3 regions of the Oceanobacillus aidingensis genome follow, and region 1 is predicted to be linked to each of the others. Evidence: riboswitches for the same ligand, from Rfam matches in the RefSeq annotation. Region 1 holds a riboswitch; each other region holds the start of a gene.
What was found. Region 1 has a riboswitch for preQ1 ahead of ACFO3P_RS11365 (QueT transporter family protein). Riboswitches for the same ligand answer to the same signal wherever they lie in the genome.
Positions count from the first base shown of each region.

Region 2: it holds a riboswitch for preQ1, as region 1 does, so the genes downstream of both, queC (7-cyano-7-deazaguanine synthase QueC) here and ACFO3P_RS11365 (QueT transporter family protein) in region 1, are expected to answer to the same signal.
Region 3: it holds a riboswitch for preQ1, as region 1 does, so the genes downstream of both, queF (preQ(1) synthase) here and ACFO3P_RS11365 (QueT transporter family protein) in region 1, are expected to answer to the same signal.

Region 1 covers NZ_JBHSFT010000016.1:27,908-34,230, forward strand. Annotated here, with positions in the region: gene ACFO3P_RS11345 (hypothetical protein) at 1-186, opposite strand, end outside; gene ACFO3P_RS11350 (ABC transporter ATP-binding protein) at 383-1,225, shown strand; gene ACFO3P_RS11355 (ABC transporter permease) at 1,158-1,937, shown strand; gene ACFO3P_RS11360 (ABC transporter substrate-binding protein) at 1,955-2,941, shown strand; PreQ1 riboswitch class I at 3,137-3,181, shown strand; gene ACFO3P_RS11365 (QueT transporter family protein) at 3,190-3,672, shown strand; gene ACFO3P_RS11370 (DUF3891 family protein) at 3,802-4,578, shown strand; gene metA (homoserine O-acetyltransferase MetA) at 4,667-5,581, opposite strand; gene ACFO3P_RS11380 (catalase) at 5,927-6,323, shown strand, end outside.
Region 2 covers NZ_JBHSFT010000043.1:39,592-45,914, reverse strand. Annotated here, with positions in the region: gene ACFO3P_RS15825 (GbsR/MarR family transcriptional regulator) at 1-512, shown strand, start outside; gene ACFO3P_RS15820 (beta-keto acid cleavage family enzyme) at 502-1,386, shown strand; gene ACFO3P_RS15815 (3-hydroxyacyl-CoA dehydrogenase NAD-binding domain-containing protein) at 1,397-2,365, shown strand; gene ACFO3P_RS15810 (thioesterase family protein) at 2,352-2,825, shown strand; PreQ1 riboswitch class I at 3,077-3,122, shown strand; gene queC (7-cyano-7-deazaguanine synthase QueC) at 3,205-3,873, shown strand; gene queD (6-carboxytetrahydropterin synthase QueD) at 3,873-4,340, shown strand; gene queE (7-carboxy-7-deazaguanine synthase QueE) at 4,333-5,061, shown strand; gene ACFO3P_RS15790 (sulfite exporter TauE/SafE family protein) at 5,173-5,931, opposite strand.
Region 3 covers NZ_JBHSFT010000010.1:123,912-130,234, reverse strand. Annotated here, with positions in the region: gene ACFO3P_RS07355 (universal stress protein) at 1-240, shown strand, start outside; gene ACFO3P_RS07350 (hypothetical protein) at 520-1,077, shown strand; gene ACFO3P_RS07345 (alpha/beta fold hydrolase) at 1,455-2,261, shown strand; gene murB (UDP-N-acetylmuramate dehydrogenase) at 2,433-3,356, shown strand; PreQ1 riboswitch class I at 3,461-3,507, shown strand; gene queF (preQ(1) synthase) at 3,633-4,130, shown strand; gene ACFO3P_RS07330 (queuosine precursor transporter) at 4,177-4,812, shown strand; gene ehuA (ectoine/hydroxyectoine ABC transporter ATP-binding protein EhuA) at 5,105-5,875, opposite strand; gene ytzI (YtzI protein) at 6,145-6,323, shown strand, end outside.

The DNA of each region.
Region 1 (6,323 bases):
CTTGCTGATTGGCAAGCCGGCAGGCGCAGACAGAAGCATAGTCGCACTTATGTCCCGCGCCTTCCCATAGGAGTCTCCGTGTTTTTCCTCCGCTAGCTTGTTGCTTTTATCACATTTAATTCTATTTTCCAACCATAGATTTTGGTGTTGATTCTTCTTTTTTAATATTTTTTCAAACGGAAACATTTTTTTAAAACTGCCGTTGAGAGAAAACGCATGAACCCTTCCCTTTATGCCTGTCATTTGGGCAAGATTTTATAATTCATTTAATAAAATACCAAACGTATCACAATACAAGTTCCCTTGACGCTTTTTTTTGCATAATATATAATCCTTATAAGTTTACTTATATTTATTTATTATTTTGAAGGAGAGGTTCTTTATGAAGGTAAAACTGGAGCAGGTAAATAAAAGCTTCCCCAAAGGCAAAACGGATTCGCTCCATGTCCTGCATGATATCGATCTCCAAATTGAAGCTGGCGAATTTGTTTCTTTGCTTGGACCTTCCGGCTGCGGCAAGTCTACGATTTTGAATTTAATCGCCGGTCTGGACAGCCCGACTTCTGGAGAAGTATATGTGAATGATAAAAAAGTTAAAGGACCGGGGACTGACCGGGTCGTTGTTTTTCAACAAGGCGGTTTATTTCCATGGATGAATGTCATGGATAATGTTACATATGGACTGCTGTTGAAAAAAATGAGCAAAAAAGAAGCGGAAGAAAAAGCAATGGAAGGGCTTCGAATGGTGCATCTCGGAAATTTTGCGCATGCTTTTCCCCATGAATTATCGGGCGGCATGCAGCAGCGTGTAGCAATTGCGCGTGCTCTCGTGATGGATCCTGACGTTCTTTTGATGGATGAACCATTTGCAGCCCTTGATGAACAGACACGGCTTATTTTGCATCAGGAGCTGCAAGAAATTTGGCAAAAAACCGGAAAAACCATTCTCTTTATCACGCATAATATTCGTGAAGCACTCACGCTTTCAGAACGGGTATTGCTTATGAGCACGAGACCTGGAGCAATCAAAAAATCTTTCAGAGTACAGGCGGCGCGCCCGCGTAACCCATCAGATAGTGTAATTGTAGATTTAGAAACACGTGTGATGAAGGAATTGGAAGAAGAAATGGAAAAAGTGTTGAAGGAGGAGTTCGGGGATGATTACCGCCTTAAGACGAGTGCTGTTCGTGATCGTGATCGTGACTATATGGGAGATCATATCTAAAACCAACCTGTTTCCGACCTTTATGTTTCCCCCTTTGCTTATCCCGAATGATCCCGGCGGAGTCACGGTGTTAAGCACATTAGTGAACGGTCTGATTTCCGGGCAAATACTCGGAGCTACAGGAATGACGCTCGGGAGACTGCTGCTCGGTTTTTCCATAGCAGTAATTTTAGGTCTGATTTTTGGGTACTTAATTGCCCGTTATAAATGGGTGGATGATACGCTTGGATTTTTTGTGACTGCGTTACAGTCCATTCCGAGTATTGTCTGGTTCCCTCTGGCTATTGTCTGGTTTGGACTTGGGAATGTAGCCATTTTATTTATTGTGACTATTGGAGCAACCTGGACAATGACAGTAAATGCAAGCACCGGATTTAAAAATGTGCCCAATCTTTATTTAAATGCTGCACGTACATTAGGTTCGTCGGGTACGCATCTTGTGCGAACCGTGATTCTTCCGGCATCCGTACCGCATATTATCTCTGGTCTTCGTGTTGCTTGGGCTTTCGCCTGGCGCGCAATCATGGCTGGGGAGCTTCTCGGTGGAAACGGCGGCCTCGGGTATCTGTTAGATATGGGACGCTCCTTGCAATCAATGGATTTAGTACTCTCTATTATGATTGTGATCGGTATCATCGGTACGATTATGGATAATCAGGTATTTCTTAGAATGGAACGCTCTGTTGCAAGAAAATGGGGCGTTGGAGCTTAATAGAAAGGATGAGGGATATGAAAAAAATATTATTCGGCCTGGGTGCGCTTCTTTTATTAGGAGCGGCAGGCTGTGGTTCAGAAGAAGCTGCCGATGAAATACACATTGGATATTTCCCTAATTTTACACATATTACTACGGTAGTTGCGCTGGAAAATGGTTACTTTGAAGAAGAAATGGGAGAAGAGGTAAATATCGAAACCTCCACATTCCCGGATGGCAGTGCCTTTATGGAGGCTATGTCCACACAGGATATCGACATTGGTACTGTTGGCCCGTCTCCGGCAACAACAACTTATTTAAGAAATCCGGAGCATGAAATCATTGCCGGAGCGGTGAATGGCGGGGCAGTCCTTGCCACTCGTGAAGATTCAGGTATCGAAAGCGTTGAAGATCTTGATGGCATGCGCGTAGCCATCCCGACTATTGGTTCCACGCAGGACATCATGTTGCGAGAAGCATTAGATGATGTCGGTCTGAAAGTAGATGACGAGGGCGGAACCGTAAGCTTGGTACCGCAGGCTCCTGCTGACACATCCACGCTGTTCCTGCAGGGAGACGTCGATGCTGCGGCCACGCAGGAGCCTTGGGGCGTATATTTGGAAAATCAGGCAAACGCCGACATTCTCCTTGATGAAGAAGAATTTGCTTGGGGAACAGAATCAACAACAACTGTTGTTACTGCGCGGAAATCATTTACGGAAAGCAATGAGGAATTAACACAGGCCTATTTACGTGCCCATGCCCGTGCTGTAGAATTTATTGAAGAGAATCAGGAAGAAGCAGTTGAATTATTTGTCAATCACATTGAAAAAACGACAGGCAACGAGTTGGATTACGAGGAAACGCTGGAAGCAAGCGAACGTCTCAATCCAACGTATGAAATCAACGAAGAAGTGCTGCAGCAAATGGCAACAATCAGCTACGAAGCAGGGTATATGCAGTCAGATGAAATTGAAGGATTGGTTAATCGGACATTTTTGGAAGCTGCTCTGGAAGAATAAACTGATAACGACGAACTCCCGGTTTGACAGCCGGGGGTTTGTTTTTAGTTTCGTTTCTTTTCCATGATGTCACTTCATTTATTTTGTCCGCTCCCTGTTAAACTTGTTTTTATGTTTAAAAGCTTCGCGTTTTCCAAATCATTACATATACAAAACGATTGTTTTCCTTCTTCGATACTGGTATGATAGGCTAGGTTCAACGTGGTTCGTAACCATCCCACGCTAAAAAACTAGGAGGAAAACAGGATATGAATATAAGGACACTTGTGATTAACGGGATTATTGCAGCATTGTATGTCGCCGTATCCCTACTGGTCTCCCCAGTTGCATTTGGGGCGATTCAATTTCGAATATCAGAGATGTTTAACCATTTGATTATCTTTGATAAGCGTTACTTTTTCGGCATTACGATTGGTGTATTTGCATCTAATTTATTTTCAATGGCAGGCGGATTGGATCTTTTATTCGGGACAGCACATACCGCCATATCTTTAGGAATTATTATTTTCTTAAAAAAATATATTAAAAACAAGCTGACACTGCTATTTCTAAATACATTGATTTTCAGCTTTAATATGTTTATTATTGCCTTTATGCTAAATATAGCTTTACAATTACCGTTCCTGCTGACATGGCTTACAACCGGAATCAGTGAATTGATTGTTTTACTGATCGGCATTCCGATCTTCTATACTTTATATAAACGGATACATTTTGATAAAATGATATAATACAGAGAAAAAGACGGTGGAGAATGTAATCCATCGTCTTTTTTAAGAATGGAGAAGTAATTTTTTTAATGATATGAAAAGCTTCCTGGGGCTCTTTCGTTCTCCATGCAATCAATCACAAGGAAGGGAATGAGTAAAATGATTATCCGAAATCAGAACGGCCATTTTATTTTTATAACACAGGTAGACCATGCTTCTGTATCTGGAGAAATAGTTAAAAATCTGGCCTCGGGTTATTTCGAGCATACGCCTTATAAAGATTCTGTTATCTATGCAGCTTATCAGCATGACTGCGGCTGGGAGGCCTTTGACAAGCAGCCTTTTTGGAATGATCAGGCAAATCGTCCCTATTCCTTTATCGATTTTCCAGACATACCAAAAACCGTCTTGTACACGCAGGGTATTGAGCAGGTCCAGGAAAAGGACAGGTATGCCGCATTATTATGCAGTGAACATTATAAGCGTTTTCTCGTAACATCCACGCTCCCTGAAGCAAAAGCGTTTGTTCAGCAGGAAGCAGAGCGGCAGGAATGGCTGATCAGCAGGATGGATCATTTTAATCAAGCGACGTTTGAAATGGATTATACGCTTTTACAGTTTTCCGATAATCTATCTCTGTTCGCATGTATGAATGAGCCGGGAGCCGCGGATAAAGACCTTCATCCTTTTTTTAAAAACGGGATATCCGTTTCAAACACCGCATCCTCCTTTCCATCTGCTTTTTCTGTCAGCTGGGAAGATAAGGAGACAATAACCATGGAACCTTTTCCATTCTCAGCAAACTTTCCAATTACTTTGCTGTATAAAAGTATTCCTAAAACAACCATTCAGCAGCAGGGATTGATGAATGCTTATGAGCATGCCTCTGTTTTATCAAAAACGATTAGGATAAACACCAAAAAATAAGGCTGGCAGCTGCTTCAGCCTTATTTTTTGGTGTTTTAAAAAAGGACCAGACGCATCCAGTCCCTTCTCTGCTTCATTCAATCTATTTTTACTCTTCTCCCCATACATAAGGGGTTTCTTGATACACATAATAATTCAGCCAGTTGGAAAACAGCAAGCTGGAGTGACTCTTCCAACGATGCTTCGGCTGTTTTTCCGGATTATTATTGGGATAATAATTTTCCGGCATAGCTGTATCGATTCCTCGTGCATGGTCTCTTTCATATTCTTCCTTCAATGTGTTTGCCATGTATTCTAAATGCCCGGTTGCCATAATATGCTTTCCATCCTTAGAAGCAAGTAAAAAGACTCCTGCGTCATCGGATACAGCAATCAGCTGCAGTTCAGGATGATTTTCGATTTCTTCCAAAGAAACCGTTGTATAGCGGGAATGCGGGGCTAAGAATACTTCATCAAACCCTCTTACCAGGCGTTCTTTTGGTGTTAACACATCATGTTCAAAAATCCCAAAGCATTTTTTCGGAAGCGGATGCTTATCAATGCCATAATGATGATATAAAGCAGCCTGTGCTCCCCAGCAAATATGCAGGGTGGATGTCACATGATCATTCGTCCAGTCCATAATTTCCTGCAGTTCCTCCCAATAATCCACATCGGTAAAAGACAGATGCTCTACCGGGGAGCCCGTAATAATCATACCGTCAAATGTTTTATCCCGTACCTCCTCAAAGGTCTTATAAAAAGTATCCAGATGATTCTGGTTTGTTGTTTTTGATTCATGTGAAGCCATTCGTAAAAAAGAAATGCGCACCTGTAACGGTGTATTTCCTAAATATCTTAACAATTGCGTTTCTGTTTTTTGCTTTTCCGGCATTAAATTAAGAATAAGAATACTAAGCGGACGAATTTCCTGTGCATCCGCGCGCTGTTCATCCATCACAAATATATTTTCCTCTTCCAGAATTTCTTTTGCAGGCAACTCTCTCGGAATTTTAATCGGCATTGTCTGACCTCCACTTTTTAAGCTTAACTTATTTCAAACGTTCTATTATCAATATGGAATATAACCGTACTGAATGTACAGCTTTTCCAAATTATTCGTCTATTTCTATTGTAATAGCTGGCAAGAAAAGTTCAAGTCCTCTCCCTTATTTTCCTTTAGAAAATCAAAAATGAATTGGATTTGAAAACATCAGGAGGAGCATTTTGTTCTTTTTGAAAATAGTCCAAACTCCCTTACGCTGCATTTTTTCCATCTCAGATAATAATCCTCCAAAGATACGATTAATTTTATTTGGATTGGCAATGCTAATGAGAAGAAATTTATAATGGAAATGAGGATAAATCTATGGCTGATAAAGAAAAATCCACGCACCAAACCAACATGGAAAATGATAAAACCTTAACTACCCGTCAAGGGCATCCGGTAACCAACAACCAAAATATCCGGACCGTCGGCAATCGTGGTCCTGGAACGCTGGAAAACTATGATTTCATTGAAAAAATTAGTCATTTTGACCGTGAAAAAGTTCCAGAACGTATTGTTCACGCACGAGGCGCAGGAGCGCACGGCTATTTTGAAACCTATGGAACGGTCGGTGATGATCCGGTTTCCAAGTACACCAGAGCAAAAGTTTTTCAGGATAAAGGGAAGCAGACCCCTGTATTCGTCCGCTTTTCAACAGTGGTACACGGCAATCATTCGCCGGAAACCGTTCGTGATCCGCGTGGTTTTGCAGTCAAAT
Region 2 (6,323 bases), on a different contig from region 1:
ACATGGAAACGTTCGGCGTATCCTCGACAGTCGGACGGCTGCTTGGCATTATCTATATGAATCGCGAGGCAATGACATTAGATTCACTGGCTGAAGAAACTGGAATGAGTAAAACAAGAATGAGTCAGGTCATGCGACAGATGATCTCATTTAATATCGCTGAGAAAGAATACGTGAAAGGCAGCCGCAAAGATCATTACAATGTAGAACGCGATTATGCACAAACATTTATATCCTTATTTACAAGTAACTGGTCAGAGGTTGTAAAACGTAATACGAGTTTAGAACGCCGTCTCAGAGAACAAATTCGTCATTTAGAAACTTTTTTGACAGAGGATTCCTCAGAAGAAGTAAAAGTTCGAATGGAGAGATTACAGCAGGAGCTGGATGAATGGAATGCCTATTATAATTGGATAAATAATCTTGTTGCGTTTTTTGAAAGTGGCGAGATTTTTAACCATGTTCCTATTGTCACCCCAACCAAAAAGGAGGAAGCAAAAAATGAAGAATAAACGAATCATCACTGCAGCACTGACTGGTGCAGGTGATACAACAGAGAAAAGCAGACATGTTCCAATTACGCCAAAAGAAATTGCGGAATCTGCTATTGAATCAGCAAAAGCAGGTGCTGCAATTGCACATATCCATGTTCGTGATCCCAAGACAGGGAAACTCAGTCACGATGTGGCCCTTTTTAGAGAAACCGTGGAACGAATCCGTGAATCCGATACAGATGTGATTATTAATATTACGGCTGGCGGGGGCGGCGACTTTGTTCCAAATCTAGAAAATCCAACTTGTGGAGGAGAAGGGACTGATATTCAGACACCAAAAGAGCGTCATGAACCGGTCGGGGAATTGCTTCCGGAACTCACCACCTTGGATTGCGGCAGTTTAAACTTTGGCAATCAAGTTTATTTAGGGCCGGAAGACTGGCTTCGGGAGCACGCAAAGCTGATTAAAGAAAGCGGCGTAAAACCCGAAATGGAAGTATTTGATACAGGACATATCCGTCTTGCTAACCAATTAATTTCTGAAGGACTAGTAGAAGGAACACCAATGTATCAATTTTGTCTTGGTATTCCATGGGGCGCTGATGCGGATGCAGAAACAATCGAATATATGAAAAGAAGAGTGGTTGATGGCGCGCATTGGTCAGCCTTTGGTATTGGCCGTATGCAGCTGCCGATTGTGGCACAGGCTGCTTTACTCGGCGGGAATGTCCGGGTCGGTTTAGAAGATAACTTATATTTAGAAAAAGGTGTACTTGGTACAAATGAACAGCTGGTTGATCAAGCTGTCAGCATTTTAAATAGTGTCAAGCTGGAGCCGATGACGGCTGCAGAGGCAAGAGAACATTTAAATCTTAAAAAATTTAATTCCTAAGAGGTGAAATATGGCGCAAAAAACAATGGCAGTTTTAGGAACCGGCGTGATTGGCAATGGCTGGATTGCACGCTTTTTAGCAAATGGTCATAAGGTCAATGCTTTTGATCCGGCTCCTGATGCAAAAGAAAAAACAGAAAAAATGATAGATGCTATTTGGACAACATTAGAAGAATACGGAATAAGCAACGAAGCTGCAAAGGAGAATCTGACCTTCTACAACGAGCTGGAGGAAGCTGTAAAAGAAGCCGATTTGATACAGGAAAATGTTCCAGAGCAGGAAGCCTTGAAGAAAAAGGTATTAGCGCAGGTGGATGCTGCTGCTAAACCGACAGCGATTATCGCTTCAAGTACTTCTGGATACATGCCTTCTGTCCTGCAGGAAGATTGTGTGCATCACCCAGAACGAATCATTGTTGCCCATCCATTTAACCCCGTTTACTTAATTCCATTGGTGGAAATCGCAGGAGGAAAGCAGACAGAGCGCAGTTATATGGAAAAGGCAGAGGAGCTTTATGAAAGCATGCATATGAAGCCGCTTGTGATGAAAGGTGAAATTGACGGCCACATTGGCGACCGGCTTATGGAAGCAATTTGGCGTGAAGGGCTTCATATTGTCAATGATGGCGTAGCGACAACGGAAGAGGTAGATAAAGCCATTGTCTACGGCCCTGGTCTTCGCTGGGCACTGATGGGACCATTTCTAACGCTTCATTTAGCAGGCGGTAAGGACGGGATGCGGCACATGCTTGAACAATTCGGCCCTGCATTGAAGCTGCCTTGGACCCGTTTAGTGGCACCTGAACTGACGGAAGAATTAAGTGAAAAAGTGATTTCAGGGACTGCTGAACAAAGCGGAGAGATTTCTATCGATGACCTTGAACATCGCCGGGACCGTTTCTTGATTAAATTAATGGGGCTTTTAGAGGAAGAAGGCTTCTGGCCGGCAGAAAGGCTGATCTCCTATGACAGAAAGTAAACAAGTATGGAAGGGCAATGTGTTACGTGCGTGGGTAGACTATAACGGACATCTGAACGATGCATACTACGCATTGATTTTCAGTTATAGCCTCGATGCTTTCATGGATGTGATCGGTCTGGATGAAGAAGGACGAAAAGCAAGTGCTTATACCATTTTTACGCTGGAAGCGCATATTAAATATGTAAAAGAGGCGCATGAAAACGAGGAGCTGCTTACAAAGGTCACTGTGTTGAACCGGGATGCAAAGCGTGTGCATCTTTGGTTTGAAATGAAAAACAAAGAAAATGATACTGTGGCAACCAGTGAACAGATGGTGATGGGGATAGATCAGTCATCTGGACGCCCTGCGCCGTTTCCGGAATCTGTTGATGTACGGATTAATCAATTTCCAAGACTGGCAAAAGAAAACTGGCCAGCAGGGGCAAACACGCTTATGGGGATTCGTGAGAAAAAGTAAAATATACAATAGCAGCTGAAAGCAGAATTTCATGCAGTAATCTGTAATGATGCTCCCTTTATCGTGGATAATGAAACGAATAAAGGGAGCTTTTGTAATATTAAAAAGAGAGAAAAAGCAAACACTGCAAAGCCAAACTGGTTGATGAAACGTAATTTCATGTTTGAAAAAAGAAATCAGGATAACATCATCAGGAAATATATGTTATACTGCCAATTGTAAAAGAAATTGAATAAAATCTACGATACAAAGTAGAAGAGGTTCTAGCTAACACCCTCTATAAAAAACTAAGGATACCCATACCGCGCCTTAGGTATGGTTTTTTGCATTTTTCGGGTGTTTAGAATTCTCTTTTTCAAATTGGAAAGGGGATTTTTTTATGGAAAAAAATAATCGAGCAGTTGTTGTATTCAGCGGTGGTCAGGATAGCACCACCTGTTTATTTTGGGCATTAGAAAAGTTTGAGCATGTAGAGTTAGTCACCTTCGACTACAATCAGCGCCACAGCTTAGAAATTGAGGTGGCAAAGGAAATCGCTGGAGATCAGGGATTGAGACATCATATTTTAGACATGTCTTTACTGAATCAATTAGCGCCCAATGCGCTGACCAGGGAGGACATTGAAGTAGAGAATGCAGAGGATGGCGGCATACCGAATACGTTTGTTCCGGGAAGAAATTTACTGTTCCTTTCTTTTGCAACCATTCTAGCCAAGCAAATTGATGCCAAGCATATTATTACGGGAGTTTGTGAAACAGATTTCAGCGGATATCCGGATTGCCGGGATATCTTTACCAAATCATTAAATGTCACCTTAAATCTATCCATGGATGAAGATTTTGTGATTCATACGCCATTAATGTGGCTGGATAAGGCAGAAACATGGGAATTAGCGGATGAACTGCAAGCCTTTGATTATGTCAGAGAACGGACGTTGACCTGTTATAACGGGGTTAGAGGAGCAGGATGCGGAGAATGTCCTGCATGTCAATTACGCCAGCGTGGATTAGACCAATACTTAGTTAGAAGACAGGAGATGAATCAGTAATGTTCGGGTTTCGTATTGTCGAAGAGCTGCAAAAGCTGGATAAAGATATTCATAGAGAAGAATTGGCCTATCACCAAAAACGCGTGATGGTAAGTAAAGAGTTTTCCTTCGATGCAGCGCACCATCTTCATTGTTATGAGGGGAAGTGTAAGAATCTGCATGGACATACGTATCAGGTTGTATTCGGTATCAGCGGTTTTGTAGATAAGGTGGGTTTCGTAATTGATTTTGGTGATATAAAAGAGATTTGGAAGAACAAGATTGAAACATTTTTAGATCACCGTTATTTAAATGAAACATTGCCCAAAATGAACACAACTGCTGAGAATATGGTCGTCTGGATTTTTGAACAAATGGAAGCGGCAATTCAGGAACTCCCTAACCAATGCCAGGTGGAATTTGTTCGGTTATTTGAAACACCGACAAGCTATGCGGAAGCAAGACGGGAGTGGATGAATCATGCGTAAAATACCGGTCTTAGAAATATTCGGCCCTACAATTCAAGGTGAAGGAATGGTAGTCGGAAGAAAAACCATGTTCGTCCGAACTGCTGGATGCGATTACCGATGTGCCTGGTGCGATTCCGCATTTACATGGGACGGAAGCGCCAAAGAAGATATTGTTCAGATGACGAGTGAAGACATTTGGCAGCGGCTGCAAGAAGTAGGAGGAAGCTGCTTTGATCATGTGACGATTTCAGGAGGGAATCCGGCTTTGTTATCTGCTATTGATAATCTGATTGATTTGCTTCAGGAAAAGTCTATTGAGGTTGCACTGGAAACACAGGGAAGCCGCTACCAGGACTGGTTTGTAAAAATTGATGATCTGACCATTTCTCCTAAACCGCCAAGCTCTAAGATGAAAACAAACTGGGAGACGCTAGATGATATCATCCATCAATTGGAAATCAATGATCGATTAGCGCATGCCAGCTTAAAGGTAGTAATTTTTGATAAAGAGGACCTTCGTTATGCAGAAAAAGTGCATCAGCGCTATCCAAAACTGGCTTTTTTTCTGCAAGTTGGAAATGATGATTTAGAGGAAATCGAACCACAGCAATTATCCCGGCATTTATTAAATAAATATGAATGGTTAATTGATCAGGTAGTGGCATCCACAGTGCTGAATCGTGTTCGTGTTCTTCCGCAGGTACATGCATTAGTATGGGGAAATAAGCGGGGCGTATAGTAAGGGAGATTAAAAGCTATTATCCTATTAAAAAGGCAGTAAGAGCTGTCGCCTTTTTGATAGGGTAATCTTTTCTTTCACTTTCTGGCTTTTCTCCGAATGGACAGGAATCTAAATCAATAAAATAATCCCGCCGATTAACGGCACAGCAACCATTGCAATTTTTAATATCATTGGATTCAGACGAGTGGTGAATTTCGCGCCGATATAAGAACCTATAATTGTTCCGATAACTACTTCTGCAAATAATTTCAAATCGAGAAAACCGACAGAATAATAACCGATACCGCCTACCAGTGCGATTGGTATAATAACAAGCATCGTCGTGCCTGCAGATAGCTGAATCGACAAACCAAAGAATACTAGCAACCCGATTTGGATAAACGGCGTTGAGCCAATCCCGAATGCACCTGATAGTAAGCCGGTAATGATGCCGATCCCAGCAGCTGTCATCCAAAATCTGCTTTTCGAGGAACGGTTTTTCTCAGCAAATTTTTGTGTGGCAAACTTGCCAAATCCTGCTGTTACACGAATCCACAGCAATATGGCTGATACAATGAGCATTCCGGCAGTAAAAAATTTCAATTCACTTTCCGGGATAAAGCTTGCCAGCCTGGAACCAAAAAAAGCTCCAACTGCGCCAAATAGCCCAGTTGCCAGCCCGATTTTTACCATGGTATTTCTTTCCCGCAGGTGACTGAGTGTGCCCGATAAGGATGTGAAGACCATTGCAGCCAGAGATGTTCCAAGCGCTGTGTGGATAGGAATACCAAAAACTTCCGTCAATATAGCAATAATAAATCCGGAACCGCCAGCCCCGACAAAACCAAGCAACAATCCAATCACTAACATCGTACATAAAACAATCAAAACAAAAATCCCCTTCTTTTTCTTTACTACATAAGTCATTATAGCATAGCGGGCGAGAAATTTTGGGATGAAGGCACTTGAAGTATATGTTGACAGTCTATTCAAGTTATAGTGAATACAGCTTTTACTATTATCAATATTATATTTTATTGACTCAACTTTCGCACATTAAAAAGTAACTTCATTTCTATAGAAACAGGGGTTGAAACACCCTTGACCAAGAATAAAAGATGAAGTGTAAAGCACCGCTGCGGCGGACCATTTTGCTTTCCGACGTACAGGACGTACTAGTGCAGGCGTTGTCACAACGCCTGCACTTGCACGTCCTGGGACTGCGATTACTCGCCCCATCAAAAACATTTGTGCATCGCAGGGCGAGCTGAAGATCCACT
Region 3 (6,323 bases), on a different contig from region 1:
GCCATCCAAGAAGTATATAATGATCTGGAAGCGGATGGGATAACATGTGAAACAGAGGTTTTGATAGATTATTCTTTCCGTAATCCGGGTTATAAAGTAATTGAATATGCCAAAGAGAAGGAAATAGATTTAATCGTTATAGGAAGCCGGGGGCTTGGCGGAGTAGGAAGGCTTCTTCTTGGCAGTGTCAGTACGCAAATCGTTCATCAGGCAGCGTGTAAAGTGCTTGTTGTGAAATAAAGGATAAATAAAAGTCTCAAGCTCCCAGGATATTTGTTCGTGGGAGCTTGAGACTTTTATTTATAAGGGTTGAATCAGGTTTCAGGCCATTTTTGCCCAAACGATTAGTGGAAGCAGAAATCATATCATTCGATCAGCGTAGTATGGCAGCATATTTTCATGTCTATGAAGAATAGTACCTTAAAAAAATCACTTGACCACTAAAAGGCATCTATGTATAATTTTAATCGTAATCGTTACGAAACGTAATCATTACGCATTATGGAAGGAGTGTTTTTTATGAAGAAGTTTTGGCAATTAGGAATTATATTAGGCTTAATTAGTTTCCTGTTTATAGCTGGCTGTCAGTCCGGAAATGAAGAAGCAGATAATCAAGATGAAGGGACAGCCAGCCAGGAAGAGCCAGAAGGAAATCATGAAGAAGAAGAGCATAACCATGATTATGATGACGAAGCGGTTTCCTTCGAGGATGTGCCGGAAAATATCGAAATTGAAGGGTTATCCGACCATTACCATACAGGCGATGTTTTTAAATTAGAGGCAGTAACAGAAGAGGAAGATTTGGATCATTGGCACTGGTACATACGTGATTCTGCTGAAGAGGAATGGACGGTGGCAGAAGATCAATACGGGGATTCTTATATGGGTGATGCAGAAGTAGATGGACAGGAAGTTCTTGCGGTTCTTTACGATGATGATCATAATCCAGTTGCCAAGTCTCCGGTTACAGAAATTACGATTGACGACCATGAAGGCGAGGATCATGAGCATGAAGATGGTGAGGAAGGCGATCATGACCACGATCATGAGCATGAAGATGACGACCATCATCATTAATCATATTATGAATAGAGGGCAATAAAGACTTATAAGCAGAAATGAATTATCGGACGGGATATTTTTATGAACGGATTGCCCAATAATGATTGAAAGCAAATAGAATGCTGTTTAAAAAGCAGATTCTATTTGCTTTCTTTTTATAGATACCCATGGCGGAGGAATGAACAGAGGGCTTCCTGCAGGTACTTATTTTTCAATCATTATTTTCTTAAAATTTGTATTTTAATTCCTGATAAAAAATATGCCAATGAAGTAAAAAAATAAACACATAAAGTAGAAGAAATGGTGTTCCAGCAAAGGAAGGATGTTATAATAGCTATGTACTTCAGAGCATGAGATGTACTTAGATTTACAACAGAAATTGAGGGAAATAAATGAGAAAGAAGATTGCAGGTATTGTCCTGGGTCTCCTGGTTATCTGCGCCATTGCAACAGGTATTTATTTTTACCAGAACGATGAAACGCAAGCAGAGGAGTATACCGGTGCACCGACGATTTTTATACATGGTTATAAAGGAACGGAGAATTCATTTGGTCATATGCTTGACCGTTTTGAAAATATGTACCAATGGGGAAATAAAGGATTTATCTACTATGTGACAGAGAACGGAGATATTGTCGATTATAACTTAAATAACGGGAGATATGCGCCCATGTTTGTACAGATTGTTTTAGAGGATAATCGTGCAAGCTTTGAGGAAAGTACAGAATGGATTGCGGCAGTGCTTCTTCATCTAAAGGAAAATTATCGAGTGGAGGAAGTTAACCTGGTCGGACATTCTATGGGCGGTATTCTTGCTGTGAAATATACGATGGAATATGCAAGGAATGACTATCCATCTGTTAATAAACTTGTAGCCATCGGCAGTCCATTTGATGGTATTTATAATGAAAGATATTTTGAAATTCATCAAGATGCAGCTGCAGAAGATTTGAAACCCGATTCGCATGCGATAAATATGCTGCAGCAGAATATGTTTCCTGCGGATGTGGATGTTTACAGCATTGCCAGTACAGGTGATTCCGTTGCTGTTCCGGAAAGTGTGAAGGCACTGAGGAGTATGATACCCGAACAAAATTTCAAAGAGACGATTATTGATGACCCGCAGCTGACACACAGTGCCCTGCACGAAAGTATGCAAATTGATAAATTGATTCATAGCTTTTTGTGGCAAGATTAAAGTGAATCAACTACAATGGTATAGGATTGATTTATCAAATGATCTTACTTCAGTTATGCGGAAATGCTCAACTGGAGTAAGATGAATGCCTGTTTTTAACAAAGTAGGAAAAGAATGAGAATATAAAGGTCAAATAGAGAAAAGATTTTGACAAATTAAAGGAATGATAGCATGAATAAATACCATCATCTTTATGATCAATTAATTCAACATACGAAAAAAGAGAATGTATTGATGAATGAGCCGATTAGAGAACATACGTATACGAAATTAGGCGGGGAAGCGGATTTTTACATTACTCCGTCCACTTACGAGGAAGTGCAGGCGATTATTCGCTTTGCTAATCAGGAAAATGTCCCATTTACAATGCTTGGAAATGGTTCTAATCTGATTGTGAAGGATGGCGGCATCCGCGGGATCGTTATGAACCTGCAGCAGCTGTCAGCTATTTGGAGAGAAGAAGATAAAGTTATCTCTCAGAGCGGAGCAAGAATTATTGATGCTTCCCGTTTTGCTTTAAATGAAGAGCTTGCCGGTTTAGAGTTTGCCTGCGGTATTCCAGGTTCCGTCGGCGGAGCGCTATATATGAATGCAGGTGCATATGGCGGAGAAATTAAAGATGCGCTGGAAAGTACGGTAGTTGCGACAAAGGACGGCGAACTGCTGACATTAACAGCAGAGCAATTAGATCTCAGCTATCGCACAAGTAACATCCCGGACAACGGTTATATTGTGTTGGAAGCAACATTCGCGTTAAAGCCCGGGAACAAAGAAGAAATTAAAGAAATGATGGATGATCTTACATATAAAAGAGAATCCAAACAGCCGCTCGAGTACCCGTCTTGCGGCAGTGTGTTCAAACGCCCGCCCGGTTTTTTTGCCGGTAAGCTGATCCAAGACTGTAATCTTCAAGGGAAGCAAATTGGCGGAGCAGAAGTCTCCACAAAGCATGCCGGTTTTATTGTAAATAAACAAAATGCAACGGCTTCCGAATATATTTCCTTAATTCAATTTGTTCAAGCGACGGTAAAAGAGAAATTTGATGTGCAGTTAGAGCGGGAAGTGCGGATTATTGGCGAGGATGTGGAAGGATAGCCTCATGGCACAGGTTCTGGCTGTGATAGAGGATGGCTGGGATAAAAAGAAAATTTGACATGCCTTTTATCTATTCTTATAATATGAAGTGTTATTTTAAACTTCAGGCAGAGGTTCTTAGCTTAAACCCTCTATAAAAAACTAAGGACAACTTGCGATTATCAAGCCGTGTTCCTTGGGAGCACGGCTTTTTCTATGTGAGGAAGTTTTGAACTGCAAGGTAATAGAAAATAACTGATTTCTGTTATCGTAATATATCTAAAGGAGGTGACGAGTATGGCAGGAAGAAGTGAGAAGGATCTTCAAGGAATTGAATTGCTGGGGAATAAAGAAACGAAATATGCGTTTGATTATACACCTGAGATTTTAGAAACATTTGATAATCAGCATCCAAATCGTGATTATTTTGTGAAATTAAACTGTCCGGAATTTACAACGCTTTGTCCGATAACGAATCAGCCGGATTTTGGGACGATTTATATCAGCTATATTCCAGATATCAAAATGGTAGAGAGTAAGTCTTTAAAATTATATTTATTCAGTTTCCGGAATCATGGTGACTTCCATGAGGACTGTGTCAATATTATTATGAACGATTTAATTGAGCTGATGGATCCGCGTTATATTGAAGTAAGAGGAAAGTTTACGCCCCGCGGAGGTATTTCCATCGACCCGTATTGCAATTATGGAAAAGCGGGGACAAAATTTGAAAAGATGGCAGAAAACCGGTTAATGCAGCATGATATGTATCCGGAAAAGATTGATAATCGATAGAGGGAAACTAAGATCCTTGCACCTTTGAAGAGAAGGGAACAGGAGAATGTATATTTATTTCACTGCCGTTTTTGTCGGCCTATTATTATTATCGAATATTTTGTCGGTTAAATTATTTGAAATGGGAAGTATTGTATTGCCCGCTGCAGCGATTGTATATGTGATTACTTATTTGATGACGGATGTCATTGGGGAAGTTTATGGAAAAAAGGCAGCTCGGAGAACGGTCCAGGCTGGTTTTCTCACACAGGTGCTTGCCATGGTATTTATTTATATTTCCATTCAGCTTCCGCCGGCTGCCGATTTCCAATCACAGGCTGCCTTTGAAGAGATTTTTAATGGGAGCTTCCGGATAATTTTAGCAAGCCTGGTTTCTTATTTTGTCAGCCAGCACCTGGATGTTTCCATTTTTCATACGTTAAAACAGCGGCATGGAAGGAAAAAGCTGTGGCTGCGTAATAATTTATCAACGATGACGAGCCAGCTCTTTGATACCGTCCTATTTATTACGATTGCTTTTTGGGGCGTTGTCCCGACATCTGTTTTACTGGGAATGATTGTCTCGCAATATATTTGGAAGTTTACCGTTGCAGCGGTTGATACACCATTTGCGTATCTGCTTGTCCGCTGGGCGCGAAAATATGAAGAAAAACATCAGTCGGAGTTATTGAAAGCTTCCTGATGAAGGAGAGGAAGTTTCATAAATTCTTATTTTGCATAACAGGAAAAAACCAGTCAATCCGGCTGGTTTTTTTAATACATTCGTAATATACGAAATCCTTTGCTCCCCTAAGAGCCTTTTCCTCTTATATTATTGCCTTTACGGAATATTTTTCCTTTAAATTATAAGTGAAACTTCAAAATTAAAATATTGATAGGTAACCCATTTGAACCCGTTTAACCAGAAACATAAAATATCTATAAAAACCTCAGCCGAAGCTAAACATGGCTGGGGAGGATTAAATATTTTTCGCTCACCCTCTAAAACGCTGCAAAAAGGATTGAACACGAGGGTTCTCTGAATGCTCGATGACCTCACTTGCTGCACCTTGCTCTGCGATAACCCCTTCATCTAAAAAGAGTACCTTATCCGCTATATCCAGGGCGAAGTTCATTTCATGCGTGACAAGAACCATCGCCATATCATCATTTTCTGCAATATCACGAATAACATTTAGCACCTCTCCGACCAGCTCCGGGTCAAGTGCAGAGGTAACCTCATCAAATAACATGATTTTAGGACGCATCACAAGGGCACGGGCCATGGCTACCCGCTGTTTTTGTCCGCCTGAAAGCTGACTTGGATAATTATCCAGTTTACTCCCGAGTCCTACACGCTCCAGCATTTCTATCGAGCGCTTTTTTACTTCGTTTTTTACTTCGTTTTTCACATGCATAGGCGCTGTCATACAATTTTCTAAAATCGTCATATGCGGAAATAGATTGAAATGCTGAAATACCATTCCAATCTCACCGCGAATAGAGCGCAGATGATTTTCATTCGCATGCATCCATTTTCCGTTCTTCTCCATTTTCCACAAATTGCGGCCGTCTACGATAATGTCTCCAGATGTTGGCTGCTCTAATGTCATCAGCATCCGGATAATTGTTGTTTTCCCTGATCCGCTTGGACCAATGACAGCGACTTTTTCACCTGGATATATATCTAAATCAATCCCCTTCAATATCTCCACATTCCCAAAGGATTTATGAACATTTTGATAGGTAACGATAGGTTCTGGCATTATTGTATTGCTCCTTTGCACGCATTTTTTATTTCAACTTACTAAAAAAGAAACTTCTATCATAAAGAGATTTCCGAGTGATTCTCCGTGATAAACTTTAATAACATACATACTAGAGTTTATACTAAGTCCCAATATGGTACAAGCAAAGGGGAGTAAGTGGTTTCTTATATTGGAGGCGCAGTAACTTACAGCAAAATAGAAATTAATTGAAAAGGCATGCATAGTTTAATAGGATAGAATATAAGAAAAGATGATGGAGGTATATTATGGGGTCCTATATCGCAGTAATTGCTATTTCGGTCATTGTGGTTGCAATGGTTATTATTTTATCCTTGGTTACATTATCAAAAGGGTATGGCTATAAGCATAAAATAGATCCGCTTCCTGGTGAAGAGGAGAAGAAGAATAGCGACGGTAACGGCAATGAGGAGAATCAGAAAGAAGA